Regions from separate parts of the Streptomyces sp. NPDC002994 genome, predicted to be linked through region 2. Evidence: riboswitches for the same ligand, from Rfam matches in the RefSeq annotation. Region 2 holds a riboswitch; each other region holds the start of a gene.

What was found. Region 2 has a riboswitch for cyclic di-AMP ahead of ABZX79_RS15220 (M23 family metallopeptidase). Riboswitches for the same ligand answer to the same signal wherever they lie in the genome.
Positions count from the first base shown of each region.
Region 1: linked by a shared signal. The riboswitch ahead of ABZX79_RS29385 (M23 family metallopeptidase) and the one ahead of ABZX79_RS15220 (M23 family metallopeptidase) in region 2 are both predicted to bind cyclic di-AMP.
Region 3: linked by a shared signal. The riboswitch ahead of ABZX79_RS16570 (transglycosylase family protein) and the one ahead of ABZX79_RS15220 (M23 family metallopeptidase) in region 2 are both predicted to bind cyclic di-AMP.
Region 4: linked by a shared signal. The riboswitch ahead of ABZX79_RS28055 (LysM peptidoglycan-binding domain-containing M23 family metallopeptidase) and the one ahead of ABZX79_RS15220 (M23 family metallopeptidase) in region 2 are both predicted to bind cyclic di-AMP.

Region 1 is NZ_JBEXNQ010000026.1:109,589-113,747, reverse strand. It holds gene ABZX79_RS29390 (GntR family transcriptional regulator) at 133-864, opposite strand; gene ABZX79_RS29385 (M23 family metallopeptidase) at 1,043-1,858, opposite strand; cyclic di-AMP (ydaO/yuaA leader) riboswitch at 1,871-2,039, opposite strand; gene ABZX79_RS29380 (pitrilysin family protein) at 2,265-3,632, opposite strand; gene ABZX79_RS29375 (pitrilysin family protein) at 3,653-4,159, opposite strand, start outside.
Region 2 is NZ_JBEXNQ010000009.1:269,125-273,283, reverse strand. It holds gene ABZX79_RS15225 (PrsW family intramembrane metalloprotease) at 1-723, shown strand, start outside; gene ABZX79_RS15220 (M23 family metallopeptidase) at 883-1,953, opposite strand; cyclic di-AMP (ydaO/yuaA leader) riboswitch at 1,998-2,145, opposite strand; gene ABZX79_RS15215 (DUF2332 domain-containing protein) at 2,404-3,396, shown strand; gene ABZX79_RS15210 (PP2C family protein-serine/threonine phosphatase) at 3,326-4,159, opposite strand, start outside.
Region 3 is NZ_JBEXNQ010000011.1:22,309-26,467, forward strand. It holds gene ABZX79_RS16555 (DUF501 domain-containing protein) at 1-59, opposite strand, end outside; gene ABZX79_RS16560 (septum formation initiator family protein) at 111-590, opposite strand; gene eno (phosphopyruvate hydratase) at 714-2,000, opposite strand; gene ABZX79_RS16570 (transglycosylase family protein) at 2,227-2,928, opposite strand; cyclic di-AMP (ydaO/yuaA leader) riboswitch at 2,932-3,106, opposite strand; gene ABZX79_RS16575 (transglycosylase family protein) at 3,375-4,159, opposite strand, start outside.
Region 4 is NZ_JBEXNQ010000024.1:48,395-52,553, reverse strand. It holds gene ABZX79_RS28060 (alpha-galactosidase) at 1-1,311, shown strand, start outside; cyclic di-AMP (ydaO/yuaA leader) riboswitch at 1,652-1,825, shown strand; gene ABZX79_RS28055 (LysM peptidoglycan-binding domain-containing M23 family metallopeptidase) at 1,828-2,745, shown strand; gene ABZX79_RS28050 (SGNH/GDSL hydrolase family protein) at 2,935-3,726, shown strand; gene ABZX79_RS28045 (STM4011 family radical SAM protein) at 3,679-4,159, opposite strand, start outside.

The DNA.
Region 1 (4,159 bases), on a different contig from region 2:
GTTGGTGCCCGGGGTCCACCGAGAAGCCGCGCCCCCACGGCTCCTTTGCTTTATGCGGAGCTGTACGCCGCAAAATGCGGGCAGCAGAAATAAGCCCCCGCCAATTCGCCCTCTTTGTATACGGCGCGGCTGTTAATGGCGGCCACTCACGGTGTTTACGGCATGTTGCGAAGTCCTCACGCGCCCTTGCCCGCGCTCCCGTTCACGCTCCCGCTCGCGCCCTCGTTCACGCTCCGGGCCGGGGCGTCGCAACCGATGCGCGGCCACGGCCCGTTCGGCGTGCAGGGCCGTCAGCGACCGGGCCCGTTCCACGTCACCGCGCGCCACGGCGTCGACGATCGCGGCGTGTTCGGCCCAGGCCTCGGCGGGGCGGGCGTGCTGCTCGACGGCGTACATCCAGGCGATCTTGTGCCTGAGCTGGGTGAGCAGGGCCGTGAGGCCGGGGCTGCCCGACGCCTGGGCGAGCGTCTCGTGAAACCAGGTGCCCAGCGAGCGCAGATCCTCGCCCTCGCCCCGGCGGGCCCGCTCCTGGCCGAGCCTGACCAGGCCGCGCAGCACCTTGAGGTGCGCCTCGGTGCGCCGCTGGGCGGCGCGGGCCGCGCTCAGCGGCTCCAGCAGTGTCCGGACCTCCAGGAGGTCGGCGGCCTCCTGCTCGGTGGGCTCGGCCACGCAGGCGCCCGCGTGCCGGCGGGTGGTGACGAACCCCTCGGACTCCAGTGTGCGCAGAGCCTCGCGCACCGGGACGCGCGAGACACCGTAACGGCGCGCCAGCAGCTCTTCGGTGAGCCGGCTGCCCCGCGCGAAGACACCGGAAACGATGTCGTCACGGATTGCCGTGCATACCGATTGCGCGGGAATGCGCATGACCGAACCTCCGCCTTAATCCCCGCGAAACGCGGTCGATCGACGCTTGTTCGGCGACTCTATTGCAGCATTCCGCAATTTCCGACGGGGGGCGGGAATCCATGGACGGCTTTTGGACATGCACAAGGCCCCGGCGGGGAGCCGGGGCCTTCTGGACGACGAACGGGCGACCGAGCCGTCAGACGTTCACGCCGTGCGCGCGCAGGTACCCGACCGGGTCCATGTCCGAGCCGTACTCGGGCGACGTGCGGGCCTCGAAGTGCAGGTGCGGGCCGGTCGAGTTGCCGGTCGAGCCCGAGAGGCCTATCTGCTGGCCGGAGGCGACGCTCTGGCCGACGGAGACGCCGAGGGACGACAGGTGGCCGTACTGCGTGTACGTGCCGTCGTTCATCCGGATGACGATGTTGTTGCCGTACGCCCCGCCCCAGCCGGCCTCGACGACGGTGCCCGCACCGACGGAGACGACGGAACTGCCGGACGCGGCGCGGAAGTCGACGCCGGAGTGGCTGCCGGAGGACCAGAGGTTACCGCCGGTCTTGTAGCCGGTGGTCACGAAGGAGCCGGCGACCGGGAGGGTGTAGCCACCCAGGCGCTTGCGCTCCGCCTCACGGGCGGCGCGCTCCTTGGCCGCACGCTCCTCGCGCTCCTTCTTGGCGCGCGCCTCGGCCTCGGCCTTGGCTTTGGCCTCCGCCTTGCGCTTGGCTTCCGCCTTGCGCTTGACCTCCGCCTTGCGCTCGGCCTCCGCCTTGTCGGCGGCCTGCTGCTGCTTCTCGGCCTGAGCGGCGATCTGGTCGGCGAGGGAGTCGCCGATGACGATGGCCTGGGTGAGGCCGGTGTCCTCGACGGAGAGGGCCGATCCGGCGGCGAGAGCCGGAGAGGCCAGGCCTCCGATGACGCCGGTCGTCGCGAGGGCGGCGACGCCCGCCATGTTCGCGCTTCTGCGCGTCAGGCGGCTCGGACGACGGTGCTTCCCGGTGGCACGGGTGAACGCCATGGAGTGGCTGATCCTTTCCTTCCTTCTCGCCTACCGGGTTAGCTGACGGGTTCGGAGCAGGAAGGTCTCCTACGGACGCCTGTCGTACGTACGCACGCAGGACGTCCGATTCACCCCAGGGACTGATTGGGTCCCCGGCTCCCCAGGCTCGCGCCTGACGGGGACTCGGCGATGGCTGCCCGGTGCCGCGGATGCGGCTCACTGCTGACGGACAGCCGGACAGACGCTAAGCGGCACATCTTTTAATCACCAAACAGACACGGCGTTTTGTAACGCACCCCACAGGCCAGACAGGCAACCTCCACAACAAACCGGACATACAGGAAGGACCCCGGCAGCCTTTCGGCCGCCGGGGTCCCTCAATCTCCCGCTTTGGGGTGTAACGCGGTCAGTCGCCGACCACGCGTCAGCCTGCGACCACCGTCACGTCGCCGATGCCGAGCGCCCTGACGGGCTCCTCGATCTGCGAAGCGTCGCCGACGAGGATCGTGACCAGCCGGTCCTCGGGGAAGGCGTTGACGACCGCCGCGGTGGCCTCCACGGTGCCCGTCTCGGCGAGGCGGGCGTACATCTGGGCCTGGAAGTCGTCCGGCAGGTGCTGCTCGACCTGGTCGGCGAGCGTGCCGGCGACGGCCGCCGCCGTCTCGTACTTGAGCGGCGCGACACCCACCAGGTTCTGTACGGCGACATCGCGCTCGGCGTCGGTGAGGCCCTCGGCCGCGAGGGTGCGCAGCACCTTCCAGAGGTCATCGAGCGCCGGTCCGGTGGACTCCGTGTCCACCGAGCCACTGATCGCCAGCATCGAGGCGCCCGTACCGTCGGCCGAGGAGCGCAGCACCTGGCCGAAGGCGCGCACGCCGTACGTGTAGCCCTTCTCCTCGCGCAGGACGCGGTCCAGGCGGGAGGTGAGGGTGCCACCCAGGCAGTACGTGCCGAGGACCTGGGCGGGCCAGACACGGTCATGCCGGTCGGGGCCGATCCGGCCGATGAGCAGCTGCGTCTGGACCGCGCCGGGCCGGTCCACGATGACCACACGGCCCGTGTCGTCGGCCGTCACCGGCGGCACGGGGCGGGGCTCGGCCGTGTCACCCTTCCAGGCGCCCAGGGTGTCGGCCAGGATCGCGTCCAGGTCGGTGCCTTCGAGGTCGCCGACGACCACCGCGGTGGCGGTCGCGGGACGCACGTGCGCCGCGTAGAAGCTCTTCACAGCGGCGGAGTCGATACGCTCCACCGTCTCCTCGGTGCCCTGGCGCGGCCGCGACATGCGCGAGGTCGCCGGGAACAGCTCCTTGGAGAGCTGCTTGGCCGCGCGGCGGGACGGGTTGGCCGTCTCGTGCGGGATCTCGTCGAGCCGGTTGGCCACCAGGCGCTCGATCTCGCTGTCCGTGAAGCCGGGCGCCCGCAGCGCGTCGGCGAGCAGGCCGAGCGCCTTGGGCAGCCGGGAGACGGGGACCTCGAGGGAGACCCGGACGCCCGGATGGTCGGCGTACGCGTCGAGTGTGGCGCCGCAGCGCTCCAGCTCGGCGGCGAACTCCTCGGCGGAGTGCTTGTCGGTGCCCTCGGAGAAGGCCCGCGCCATGATCGTGGCCACGCCGTCCAGGCCCGTGGGCTCGGCCTCCAGGGGGGCGGCGAGGAAGACCTCGACGGCCACGACCTGCTGACCGGGGCGGTGGCAGCGCAGCACGGTCAGGCCGTTGGGCAGGGCGCCGCGCTCGGGGGCGGGGAAGGCCCACGGCGTGGGGGTGCCCCCCTGCGGCTGCGGGTGGAACTTCATGCTGACGGCTGCGGTGTCGGTCACTTGTCCGCCCCTTCCTGCGTTCCGGTCTCGCCGGCGGCGTCGGTGGTGTCGTCGGCTGCGGCTTCGGCGCTGTCGGAGTGCGTGGGCTCGTACACCAGGACCGCGCGGTTGTCCGGGCGGAGCCTGGCCTTGGCGACCGCCTGGACCTCCTCCGCCGTGATGTCCAGGACACGCTTGACGGCGGACAGGGCGAGCTGCGGGTCGCCGAACAGGACGGCGTACCGGCACAGTTCGTCGGCGCGGCCCGCGACCGTACCGAGCCGGTCCAGCCACTCGCGCTCCAACTGGGCCTGCGCGCGCTCCATCTCCTCGGGCGTGGGGCCCTCGGCGGCGAAGCGGGCCAGCTCCTCGTCGACGGCGCGCTCGATGTCGGGCACCTCGACGCCGGCCGACGTCTTCACGTCGAGCCAGCCGAGCGAGGGGGCGCCGGCGAGGCGCAGCAGTCCGAAGCCGGCGGCGACGGCCGTCCGGTCGCGGCGGACGAGGCGGTTGTGCAGCCGGGA
Region 2 (4,159 bases):
CACCCGCTGTTCACGGTGCTGACAGGCATCGGCTTCGGGCTCGCCGCGCTCGCGCCGCCGCGCCGCCGGGGGCGGTGGCGGCGCATCGCGCTGCCGCTGCTCGGCCTGGTGTTCGCCATGGGCATGCACGCCCTGTGGAACGGTTCGGCGGTCTTCGGGGGGTACGGCTTCTACCTCGTGTACGCCTGCTTCATGGTCCCCGCCTTCGCGCTGCTGACCTGGCTGGTGGTCTGGACGCGCCAGCGCGAGCTGGGCACGATAGCCGCCGAGCTGCCCGCCTATGCCGCCGCCGGCTGGCTGCTGCCCGGCGAGCCGCTCGCGCTCTCCTCCATGCGGGCCCGCTCGCTGGCGCGGGACGCGGCGGCCCGTACGCACGGAGCACATGCGCACGGAGCAGGTGCCCCCGGAGGCCGCGCCGCCGCCCGGGCCGTCGCCGAGTACGAGGCCTTCGCCACATCCCTCGCCTTCCTGCGCCACCGGGCACACCGCGGCACGGTGGGCCCGGACTTCACGGCGCGCGAACAGGAGCTGCTGCACCACCTGTGGCAGCGCAGGGAGGTGGCGGGACCGGCCCTGGAGTACGCGGCGCGGGCGACGGGGCGGTTGCGGACACCGCCGCCGTGGCAGCCACCGTGGCAGCCGTACGGGTACGGGCCGCCGCCCTCCCAGCACCCCGCACCGCACCGGAACTACGCCGCGTACAACCCGTACCGGCAGCAGTAGCGGGTCTCAGACGGAGGCGGCCGTTGGTCGGTGCCTGCGGCGCTTTTCCCTACCCGCCCCTTCCCGAACTGGGGCTGGGGACTTGCGCCGTACACACAGACCGGCAGCCCTGGCTCGGGGGGCGTGCGCCAGGACTGCCGGGGACTGCGGAGGTTGCCGTCAGACGGAAAGACCCTTGCCGCGCAGCCACGCCGCCGGGTCGACGCCCGCGCCGCCGGGCGTGTGCACCTCGAGGTGCAGGTGCGGCCCCGTCACATTGCCGGTGGCGCCCACGCGGCCGATGACCTCGCCCGTACCGACATCGCCGGACGTGACGGTCATCGAGGAGAGGTGGCAGTACCAGACCTCCGTACCGTCCGGGAGCTCCAGGACGATGCGGTAGCCGTACGAGCCCGACCAGCCCGCGGACTTGATCGTGCCGCCGTGCACGGCCTTGACCGGCGTGCCCGTCGGGGCGGCGAAGTCGAGGCCGGTGTGCTGGCCGGAGGACCACATCGAGCCGGACTGGCCGTAGGTGGAGGTGAGCGTGTACGACGAGGTGGGCAGCGAGTAGCTGGCGGCGAGCTTGGCCAGCCGCTCCTCCTCCGCCTTGCGCGCGGCCTCTTCCTCCGCCTGCCGCTTCTTCTCCTCGGCCTCGCGCTTCTCCTCGGCTGCCTTGGCCTCCGCCGCGCTCTGCTGCTGCTTCGCCTCGGCCGCGGCCTTCTCGGCGGCCTCCTTCTCGGCGGCCAGCTTCACCTCGGCGTCGGCGGCGGCCTGCTGCTGCTCGGCCTGCTGGAGGATGCGGGCGCGCAGCGCCTCGCCCGCGTCGGTGGTGCCCTGCTGCGCGTCGGCGGTGGTGACGCCCGCGGTGGTGAGGGGGGCGGCGGCCAGGACCGCTTCGCCCGGGGTGCCCGCCCGCGAACCCGATCCGGAGTCGTCGGACATGAAAGACCCGACGCCGGGAAGGGACTTGGCGTCGGGCAGCGAGTCCGTAAACGAGTCGGGAAGGTCGGGGAGGGAGATCGAGATGGCCGGCTTGTCCTGCGCGGTGGCGATGCCGCCCGCGCCGACCGCGGCTATGACGCCGACGCCGAGAACCGTGGAGCTGCGACCGAGTCCGCCGCGCTGCTTGGCGACGCGGTGGCGGCCGCGTACGGGCCGGACGGATTCCTCAGTGGGATTCCACTCTTCCCAAGTTTCTTCCCCGCCGACGTGATTCTCACTGTCGCGGGGTACCCCGTAAGGGGGCAGGGTCGCCTGGGGGGCAGGACTGTTGGACGCCACGGAGGCGTGCTCCTTTCCTTCCTTCTCGCCTACCGGGTTAGCTGACGGGTTCGGAGCAGGAAGGTCTCCTACGGGCCGCTTCGTTGGTACGAAATGACCCGATTCACCCCAAGGAACATGGTTCCCCGGTTCCCTTGCGGAATTCGGCGCGTGCGCACGGTGCCGTCTCTTGCGACGACTGGGACGACCGCGCTGCGTTATCGAACGTTAATAGACACCGGGCATGCTTTCCAAGCTGTTCCTGTTGATCGTTAAGGGCATTGGCCTGAACCAACCAGGACACAAACGCCCACAGCCGGACGAGTTGACCGCCCCTCAGGAAACATCTCCACCATGACGGTTCGTCAATTGTTATGCGGAGGGGCATATCGCGATTACGCACGGTCGCGGCGCCGGATGGGGCGCTAGCTTCGGCACATGGTTTTCAACAGCACGCAGTCGGTCGCCGATCGCTACCGCGAGTTCTCCCAGCAGCAGGCGCGCGGCGTTTCTCCCGCCTACGCCGAACTCACCGCCCGCATCAGCGAGGACCAGGACCTCTGCGCCCTCATCGCCGCCCTGCCGCCCGGCAACAAGCAGCAGCCCAATCTCCTCCTCGCCGCCGTCCGTTTCCTCGGTGGCCCGTACGACCGGTGGGCGCCCTTCCGCGCCTGGACCCTGGCCCACTGGGACGACGTACGCGAAGTCATGCTGGCCCGCTTCACCCAGACCAACGAGCCCGCCCGCTGCGCCACCCTCCTGCCCCTCCTCGCCGCGCTCCCCCAGCCGCTCGCCCTCATCGAGGTCGGAGCCTCCGCCGGTCTGTGCCTCCACCCCGACCGCTACGCCTACCGCTACAACGGCGGCGCCACCCTGGGCACCTCCCCCGTCACCTTCGACTGCCGTACGGAGGGCCCCGCGCCCCTCCCCACCGCGCTCCCCGACATCGCATGGCGGGCAGGCATCGATCTCAACCCGCTCGACACCACCGACGAGGACGACGTCCGCTGGCTCCAGTCACTGATCTGGCCCGGCCAGGTGGACCGCCCCCGGCAGCAGCTCGCCGCCATCGAGGCCGTACGTACGGCGCCCCGCCCGCGCATCGTCCGCGGCGACCTCGTCGACCAACTCCCGGCGCTGGCCGCCGAGGCCCCGGCGGACGCGACTCTGGTCGTCTTCCACACCGCCGTACTGACGTACCTGCCGCTCGCCCGCCGCGAGGAGTTCGCCGCGCTCGTGCGCGCACTGCCGGGCCACTGGATCTCCAACGAGCACCACACCGTGCTCCCTTGGCTCGACGCGCCCGCCCCCGACGACGAGCACCTGCTCACCCTCGCCATCGACGAGCGCGCGGTCGCCTTCACGGCCCCGCACGGCCAGAGCCTGCACTGGTTCGGCCGTCCGGCAGACGGTGGGCATGGGCCCGCCTGACCAGGCTCACGGTCCTGCGGCGGTCCTGCTGCCCCTCGGCGGGCCGCCCGACCGCGAGCAGGGCCATGTCGTCCGTGGCGGCTCCGGCCGTGTGCCGCCGTACGTCGTCGGTGAGCGCGTCCAGCAGTTCCTCGGGCCCCGGGAAGATCCGCCCGCGCAGCCGCGCGGCGGGATCGTAGAAGACACCCGCGGCATTGCGCGCCTCGGACAGGCCGTCCGTGTAGAGCAGCAGCGTGGCGCCCGCCGGGAACGCGTACTCCTGCGCCCGGTCCGGCCAGGCGCCCAGCTCGCCCATCCCCAGCGGCAGCGCGGCCGCGGCCGGCACGATCTCCGCGACATCCCCGTCGGCGTACAGCAGCAGCGGCTCAGGGTGCCCGCGGTTGACCACCCGCACCATTGCCTCACCGCGCGGGATCTCGGCGAGTACGGCGGTCGTGAACCCCTCGAAGGCGTCCAGCCCGGCGCGCCGCGCGCCCTCCCGCGTGAGCGCCCGCTCCAGCCGCTGCGCGACGCCCTCGAGCGAGCTCTCCTGCTCGGCGGCCTCCCGGAACGCCCCGATGACGACCGCCACCGCCTCCACCGCCTCGAGCCCCTTGCCGCGTACGTCGCCGACCACCAGCCGCACCCCACGCGGGGTGTCCTGTACGGCGAAGAGGTCCCCGCCGATGAAGGCGTCCGCCTGCGCGGCCTCGTACCGCGCGGCGATGTGCATCCCGGCGATCCGGTCGGCGGGTACGGGGAGCACGGCGCGCTGGGCCGCCTC
Region 3 (4,159 bases), on a different contig from region 2:
GCGGCGATGTCCGCCTCGGTGGGCTCGGTGCGCGGGGTGGTCGGGGGTGCGGCGTCCATGCGTGCGTTCGTGCCTTCGTGTTGGTGGTGACGGTGACTGGTGAACGGTACTTACTGGTTGCCCGTACGGTCGGCCTTGTCGACGCCGTCCCAGAGGTTGCTGTACCAGGGCCGGTCGGCGCCGCCCTGGTCGTCGCGGCGCCTGTCGCGGGCCTCGGGATCGTAGACGGTGAAGCCCGTCTCTCCCGGCCGTACGAGGTGAAGGTGCTCGCGGGCGAGGCGCTCGATGTACGCGTCGTCCTTGAGCCGGGCCTTCTCGTCGCGGAGCTCCTCGACGCGTTGGCCGGCCTCCCGCATCCGCTGCTGCTGGTCGGCGATCTCGCCGCGCTGCGACACGTACTGCCGCATCGGGTAGGCGAGGGCCACGACCAGCGAGCACAGCACCAGGACGAGGAGCGCCGCCCGGCCGGTGAGCCGGGAGCGGCGGGCCTGACGGCGGGTCTGCGAGCGGTAGACACGGGCGGCGGTCTGCTCGCCGAGCAGCCGAATCCTGGTCGCAGTGGAGAACCGGTCCCGGTCCTTCCCGGCCATGTATCCCGCCTCCCCTGCCGTTACGCACGTACGTCCCCGGACACGGTACGGGACCGCGGCCGGGGACGTACGTACGACTGGCTGTGCTGTGGTGTCAGGGCTTGCTGTCAGCCCTTGCTGTGCTTATCCCTTAAAGCGGGGGAAGGCGGAACGACCCGCGTACACCGCCGCGTCGTCGAGGATCTCCTCGATGCGCAGCAGCTGGTTGTACTTGGCGACGCGCTCGGAGCGGGCCGGGGCGCCGGTCTTGATCTGGCCGCAGTTGGTGGCGACGGCGAGGTCGGCGATGGTGACGTCCTCGGTCTCACCGGAGCGGTGCGACATCATGCACTTGAAGCCGTTGCGCTGCGCGAGCTCGACGGCGTCCAGGGTCTCGGTCAGCGAACCGATCTGGTTGACCTTCACGAGCAGCGAGTTGGCGGCGCCTTCCTCGATGCCGCGGGCCAGGCGCTCCGGGTTGGTGACGAAGAGGTCGTCGCCGACGATCTGGACCTTGGCGCCCAGCTTGTCGGTGAGGACCTTCCAGCCGGCCCAGTCGTCCTCGAAGAGCGGGTCCTCGATGGAGACGAGCGGGTACGCCGCCACGAGCTCCTCGTAGTACTCCGTCATCTCGGCGGCCGAGCGGGACTTGCCCTCGAACTCGTACGAGCCGTCCTTGTAGAACTCGGACGCGGCGACGTCGAGCGCGAGCGCGATCTGCTCGCCCGGGATGTAGCCGGCCTGCTGGATGGCCTCGAGGATGAGGTCGAGCGCGGCGCGGTTGGAGTCCAGGTTCGGGGCGAAGCCGCCCTCGTCGCCGAGGCCGGTGGACAGGCCCTTGGTCTTCAGGACGGACTTGAGGGTGTGGTAGACCTCCGTGCCCCAGCGCAGGGCCTCGGAGAACGACTCGGCGCCGATCGGCGCGATCATGAACTCCTGGATGTCGACGTTGGAGTCGGCGTGCGACCCACCGTTGAGGATGTTCATCATCGGAACGGGCAGCAGGTGCGCGTTCGGGCCGCCGAGGTAGCGGAAGAGCGGCAGGTCCGACGCCTCGGAGGCGGCGTGCGCGACGGCGAGGGAGACGCCGAGGATGGCGTTGGCGCCGAGGGAGGCCTTGTTCTCGGTGGCGTCCAGGTCGAACATGGCCTGGTCGATCAGGCGCTGCTCGGTGGCGTCGTAACCGACGAGCTCCGGGCCGATCTGCTCGATGACGGCGAGGACGGCCTTCTCGACACCCTTGCCCTGGTAGCGGTTCGGGTCACCGTCGCGAAGCTCAATGGCCTCGAACGCTCCGGTGGAGGCACCGGACGGAACAGCAGCACGACCGGTGCTGCCGTCGTCGAGGCCGACCTCGACCTCGACCGTGGGGTTGCCTCGGGAGTCCAGGATTTCCCGGGCTACGACGACGTCGATGGACGGCACGAGCATCTCCTTCTGGGATGTGACGCTAGGGGTGCAGGGTCACTTTGGCCTTGCGACAAGAGCCTAACCGGCTCGGGGGCATCGGTCGGCCGTTCGCCCGCCCCGTGGGACAAGAAGAGGTCCGAATACCCGCAATAGCGGACGTAACTCTTCTGGTCAGTACGGCAGAACCCCGGCCCGGCGCGTACGGGGGGAGCGCGCCGGGCCGGGGTGGTGTGGGGGTGTCGCCGGGTCAGCTCAGGTGCAGCTGCTGGCCCGGGTAGATGACATCGGCGTCGCTGACGATGTCCTTGTTCAGCTCGAAGAGCTTCTCCCAGCCGCCCTTGACCTTCTTCGCGTCGGCGATCTTGCCGAGGGTGTCGCCGGACTTGACCTTGTACTCGCCGTCACCCTTCTTGATCTCGGCGGGCGCGGCGGGCTTCGCGGTCTCGGCCTTGGGCTCGGCCTTGGGCTCGGAGCGGACCTCGCTGCGCGAGGCGGGCTGCTCGGCGGCGCGCGGGGCGGCCTGCTCCTGCTTCTTCTCCGTGGAACCGGAGGTGTCGACACCCGGGTCGACACCGTCGTTGGTCAGGCCGCCGGCACCGGCGCAGGCCCAGGCGCCCGGGCCCTGCATGTCGAGGAGCTTCTCGGCGGTGGCGATCTGCTGCGCCTTGGACGCCTTGTCGGCGGTCGGGGCGTACTGCGTGCCACCGGCCGCGGCCCAGCTGGACGCGGAGAACTGCAGGCCGCCGTAGTAGCCGTTGCCCGTGTTGATGGACCAGTTGCCGCCGGACTCGCACTGGGCGACAGCGTCCCAGGTCTCGACGGAAGCGGCGGAGGCCGAGGTCGCGCCCATCAGCGGGACGGCGACAGCGGCGCCGGTGATACCGGCGAACGCGGCGAAACGCATGGCCTTGGACGGGGCACGGTGCTTGGCCTTGCTGGAAAACAGCATGCGACATCTCCTCACCGACGCCTACGAGGTGAGCTGTCGGGTTCGGGCCAAGTGAGTGCCCGGCCGCACGACGACCTGCGTCGCGCGGCTTTACCCCAAGCCGGTTCCGTTCGTCTTTCGACGTCCGGGCCCGGCGCCTACCTGGGTCCCCCGCTCCTGCCTACGGCGCTTTACGCGTCAGTTCCCCCCGGCCGCCGGCAGGATTCGGCGTGACGGTCGACGGGGCCCGCGGTGGCGAGCGGTCTGACGGTAAACACATGAGCCCTTGATGTTCAAAGACGCACATCAGGGAGATATCGCCCTTCCCTGCCCTTACCTGACCCACATTCGCGCAGGTCAGGGGAGGAACGGGCGGATCGTCCGGGCCGCGCCCACCAGTTGAGGCAAAGAGACCCTTGTCTCACTTATGCCAAACTGGACATAGCGGCCCGAACTACCCCCCGAAATCAGCCCAGATCGAGGCTCTGGCCAGGGACGATGAGGTCCGGGTCGGAGCCGACGGTCTTCTCGTTCGCGGCATAGAGCGCGGCCCAGCCGCCGCTCACGTCGTGCGCGTCGGCGATGGCCCAGAGGTTGTCACCGGCGCGGACGGTGTACTCGCCGTCGGCGTTGGCGGCGTCACGTGTCGATCCGTCACCTCGGGAGGCGTGGCGGCCCGATTCGCGCCCGATGCCCGGATCACCGGATACGGCGCTGTCGGCTTCCCGCGCCTCTTCGCCGCGGTGCTTGCCCTTGGAGGTGCCCTCCTCGGGGGTGGGCGAGGCGGTCCCGGGGGAGGGGGCCTCGGGGTCGTCAGACGTCTTGGCGTCCTCGGACACCGGGGGCGCCGTCGGCTCAGCGGTTTCGTCCGCCTTGTCGGCCTTGTCAGCCTCGTCAGCCTTGTCGGCCTTCACGCTCTCGTCGCCGGTCCCGGCGGGCGCCTCGGTCGTCGGCTCGGACGGCTCCTGGGTCTCGGCGTTCTCCGGCGTCGCGGTCGACGTGTCGTCCTTCGGCTCGGCGGTCGCACCGTCATCCGGGGCGGCGTCGTCACCCTCCGTCAGGCCGGAGATGAGCGCGCAGCTCGGCCACGCCTGCGGTCCCTGGTCGGCCAGCACCTTCTCCGCCACCTGGATCTGCTGGGAGCGGCTGGCGAGGTCGGCGCGCGGCGCGTAGGCCGTACCGCCGAACTTCTGCCAGTTCTCCGGGGAGAACTGAAGCCCGCCGTAGTAGCCGTTACCGAGGTCGGCGCTCC
Region 4 (4,159 bases), on a different contig from region 2:
CCCGGCGGAACGTACACCACGCCCGTCTTCGCGGGGCTGTGGAGCGACGGCGGATTCGGCGGGGCGAGCCGGGCGTGGCACGCCTGGCAGCTCGCGCACGTCATGCCCGACGCTCGCAGCTCGCGGCCCGTTCTCTACAACTCCTGGGAAGCGACCGGGTTCGACATCTCCGAGGGCCAGCAGCTCGCGCTGGCGCGGCGGGCCGCGGACATCGGTGTCGAGCTGTTCGTCGTGGACGACGCGTGGTTCGGCGCGCGGGTCAGCGACCGCGCCGGGCTCGGGGACTGGACGCCGAATCCGGACCGCTTCCCCGGCGGGCTGAAGCCGCTGGCCGACGAAGTGCACGGGCTGGGCATGCGGTTCGGGATCTGGGTCGAGCCCGAGATGGTCAACGCCGACAGCGATCTGTACCGGGCGCATCCCGACTGGGTGCAGCATCATCCGGGGCGCACCCGCACGGAGTTCCGTAACCAGCTTGTCCTCAATCTGGCGCGGGACGACGTCCAGGCGTACCTCTGGGAGCAGCTCGACGGGTTGCTGTCGAGCGCTCCGATCGATTATGTGAAGTGGGACTTCAACCGCTGCTTCACCGACGCGGGCTGGCCGGGCGAACCGTACCCGCAGCGGCTGTGGACCGAGCACGTGCACGCCCTGTACGCGCTCCTCGACCGGCTGCGGGCCGCGCATCCCGGCGTCGCCTTCGAGTCGTGCTCGGGCGGCGGCGGCCGGATCGACCTCGGGATTCTGTCCCGTACCGACCAGGTGTGGACGTCCGACAACACCGACCCGCTGGACCGGCTCGCCATCCAGCACGGCTTCAGCCAGCTGCACCCGGCGCGGGCGATGGCCGCGTGGGTCACCGACAGCCCGAACACTCAGCTCAACGGGCGGGTCAGCTCGCTGCGCTTCCGCTTCGTGAGCGCGATGGCGGGCGTGCTCGGCATCGGCGGCGATCTGACCGGCTGGGGCGAGGACGAGATCGCCGAGGCGCGCGAGTGGGTGGACCTGTACAAGGAGATCAGGCCGGTGGTGCAGCACGGCGAGCTGTACCGGCTGCGGGCGCCCGACGGCGGGCTCAGCGCCGTTCAGTACGTGCGCGGTGACGACACCGTCGTCCTCGCCTGGCTCCAGGCGCAGCATTACGGCGAGGAGCAGCCGCCGCTGCGTCTGCGCGGGCTGGACCCGGCTGCGGCGTACGCCTGCCTCGACACCTCTGCCGTGCACCGGGGTTCCGTACTGCTCCACCGGGGGCTTCGCACCGCGCTGCGCGGCGATCTCGACGCGGCGGTCTTCCGGCTGCGGAGGACGTGAGCCCTGGGATTTGACGCCCTTACAGTGCAGTGCGGGAGGTAAGTGGCAGTTAGGGCGAAACGGACCATTTCGGTGTAACTCCCCATGGGGGTACGGGAAATGGCGGGGCTGCTGGTGAGCAGGATCATATTCGTGACGGTGCGTGGCGAAGCGCTGCGAGGAAATGCCAGTTGGCGGGCGGGGCGTAAAGATCCGTAATCCACAGAGGGTGACGGGAATTGCTCCATGAATTCTCGTGGGGCAATGGCGGAATGAATGGACTGGCTTGTACGGGAGAGCCGCGTCGGCTTACGGTCACCGTCAATCCGGGTGGACCGCCGAATCCTGCCACCTCCCGGAATCCGCACTCACACTCACTCACGCGTGGCAGGAGCGGGGGAACCAGGTAAGTACGCCGGTCATCGGGGAAGTTCCCCGTCCGGACCGGCTTTGGGGTTAAGTCGCGCACCAGCGCGGCCGGGCATCTCCAGCCCGAACCCGACAGCTCACCTCGTAGGCGCCGGAGAGGAATGTTCCATGCCCGCAAAGGGTAAGCACCGCCGCCCGAGGTCCAACTCGCTCACTCGCGGATTCGTCGCCGCCGGAACGGGCGGGGCCGTACTCGCACTTCCGCTCATCGCCGCCACCGGTGCGAACGCCGCGGAGAAGGCGGCCCCGGCCGCCGCGTCCGCCGGCAAGTCCGCCCCCTCGGCCGCTTCCGAGAAGGCCGCGCCGACGAAGAAGGCCGGCACCAAGACCTACTCCGTGGTCTCCGGCGACTACCTGTCGAAGATCGCCGACGAGCAGGACGTGCGGGGCGGCTGGCAGAAGCTGTACGACGACAACCGTGAGGTCGTCGGCGGCAACCCCTCGCTGATCCTGCCCGGCATGAAGCTGACCATCGGTGCGAAGGCCGCTGCCCCCGCGAAGGCCGCCGCCCCGGCGAAGGCCGCTCCGGCGAAGCCCGCCCCCGTGAAGGCGGCCCCCAAGGCCGCCCCGAAGGCCGAGGCCCCCAAGGCCGCCCCCGCGGCCGCCGCGCCGAGCACCGGATCCGGCTTCACCGCCCCGGTCTCCGCGGGCGTCACCACCCCGTACCGCATGGCCGGCGGCAGCTGGTCCAGCGGCTACCACACGGGCGTCGACTTCTCCGCGTCCAGCGGTACCCCGGTCAAGGCGGTCGGTGCCGGCACCGTGGTCTCCGCGGGCTGGAGCGGCTCGTACGGCAACGAGGTCGTCATCAAGCACGAGGACGGCCGCTACTCGCAGTACGCCCACCTGTCCTCGCTGTCCGTCTCCTCCGGCCAGAGCGTCGGCGGCGGCACCCAGATCGGCCTCTCCGGCAGCACGGGCAACTCCACCGGCCCGCACCTGCACTTCGAGATCCGGACCGGCCCGAGCTACGGCTCGGACGTCGACCCGCTGGCCTACCTGCGCGGCCACGGCGTCACCATCTGAACCATCTGATCTGCCTGCACGCTCTCGTACGCCCCCTTTTCGCTGCCACATCCGGCGGCAAAAGGGGGCGTACGTGCTTTTTCGGTCTATTCCGGGTTGGGTGAATCTTGACCGGTGTCATATATCACGCTGCGTCAACCCCTCCCTACGGTGGCGTAGGTCACTCGCTCCAGTGAAGGATGTGCCGACGTGGCAGACGATTCGAGATCATTCAATGCAGTCACGATCGGGTCGTACGCGGCGATCGGCGACAGCTTCACCGAAGGCGTCGGAGATCCCGGACCCGACGGTGCGTTCATCGGCTGGGCCGACCGGCTCGCCGTACTCCTCGACGACCGCGTCCCCGAGCACACCTTCCGCTACGCCAACCTCGCCGTACGCGGCCGTCTCCTCGACCAGATCGTGGCCGAGCAGGTCCCGCGCGCTAAGGAGTTGGCACCCGATCTGGTGAGCTTCTGCGCCGGGGGCAACGACATCCTCCGGCCGGGCAGCGACCCCGACGACGTCGCCGAGCGCTTCGAACGGGCCGTCGCGGACCTCACCAACGCCGTGGGCACCGTCATGGTGACCACCGGCTTCGACACGCGCGGCATTCCCGTGCTGCGCCATCTGCGGGGCAAGATCGCGACGTACACGGCGCACGTACGGGCGGTCGCCGACCGGTACGACTGCCCGGTGCTCGACCTGTGGTCGCTCAAGTCCGTACAGGACAGGCGCGCCTGGGACGGCGACCGGCTGCACCTCTCGCCCGAGGGGCACACCCGGGTCGCCCTGCGCGCCGCCCAGGTGCTCGGGCTCGACGTACCGGCCGACCCGGACCAGGCGTGGCCGCCGCAGGCGCCGCGCGGCACGCTGGAGGCGCGCCGGGACAACATCCAGTGGGCGCGGGAGCACTTGGTGCCGTGGATCGGGCGGCGGCTGCGCGGGGAGTCGTCAGGTGATCACGTCGAGGCGAAGAGGCCCGATCTGCTGCCCCTGTGAGGGCAGGCGGGTGGCGGCCGGTACGCGCTCCAGAACGCCGCCCGCGAACACGTCGTACAGCGGCAGCGTCTCCAGGTGGACGTAGCCGATGTGACAGTCGCAGGCGGCGAGGGGGCAGGCGCGCGGGCGCAGTGCCTGGCGGTACGAGCCGTCGTAGAGATTGCCGAGTTCGGTGGGCACGAAGTGGCAGCGGCGGACCCCGCCTTCGCCGTCCACCGAGATCACCGACTCGCCGGTCCGGCAGGGGAGACCGGCGGAGGCGTGGGGGTGGCGGCTGTACGGGAAAAGGGGGTCCAGGGCCGTCCAGTGGCCGGCTTCCTCGTCCGTGTAGGTGCGGCCTTCCGCCGCGTTGATCCACAGGTAGACCTCGGAGGGGAGCGCGGCGCGCAGCCTGCGCGCCTCTTCGAGATGTTCGGGGAAGCCGACGACGCCG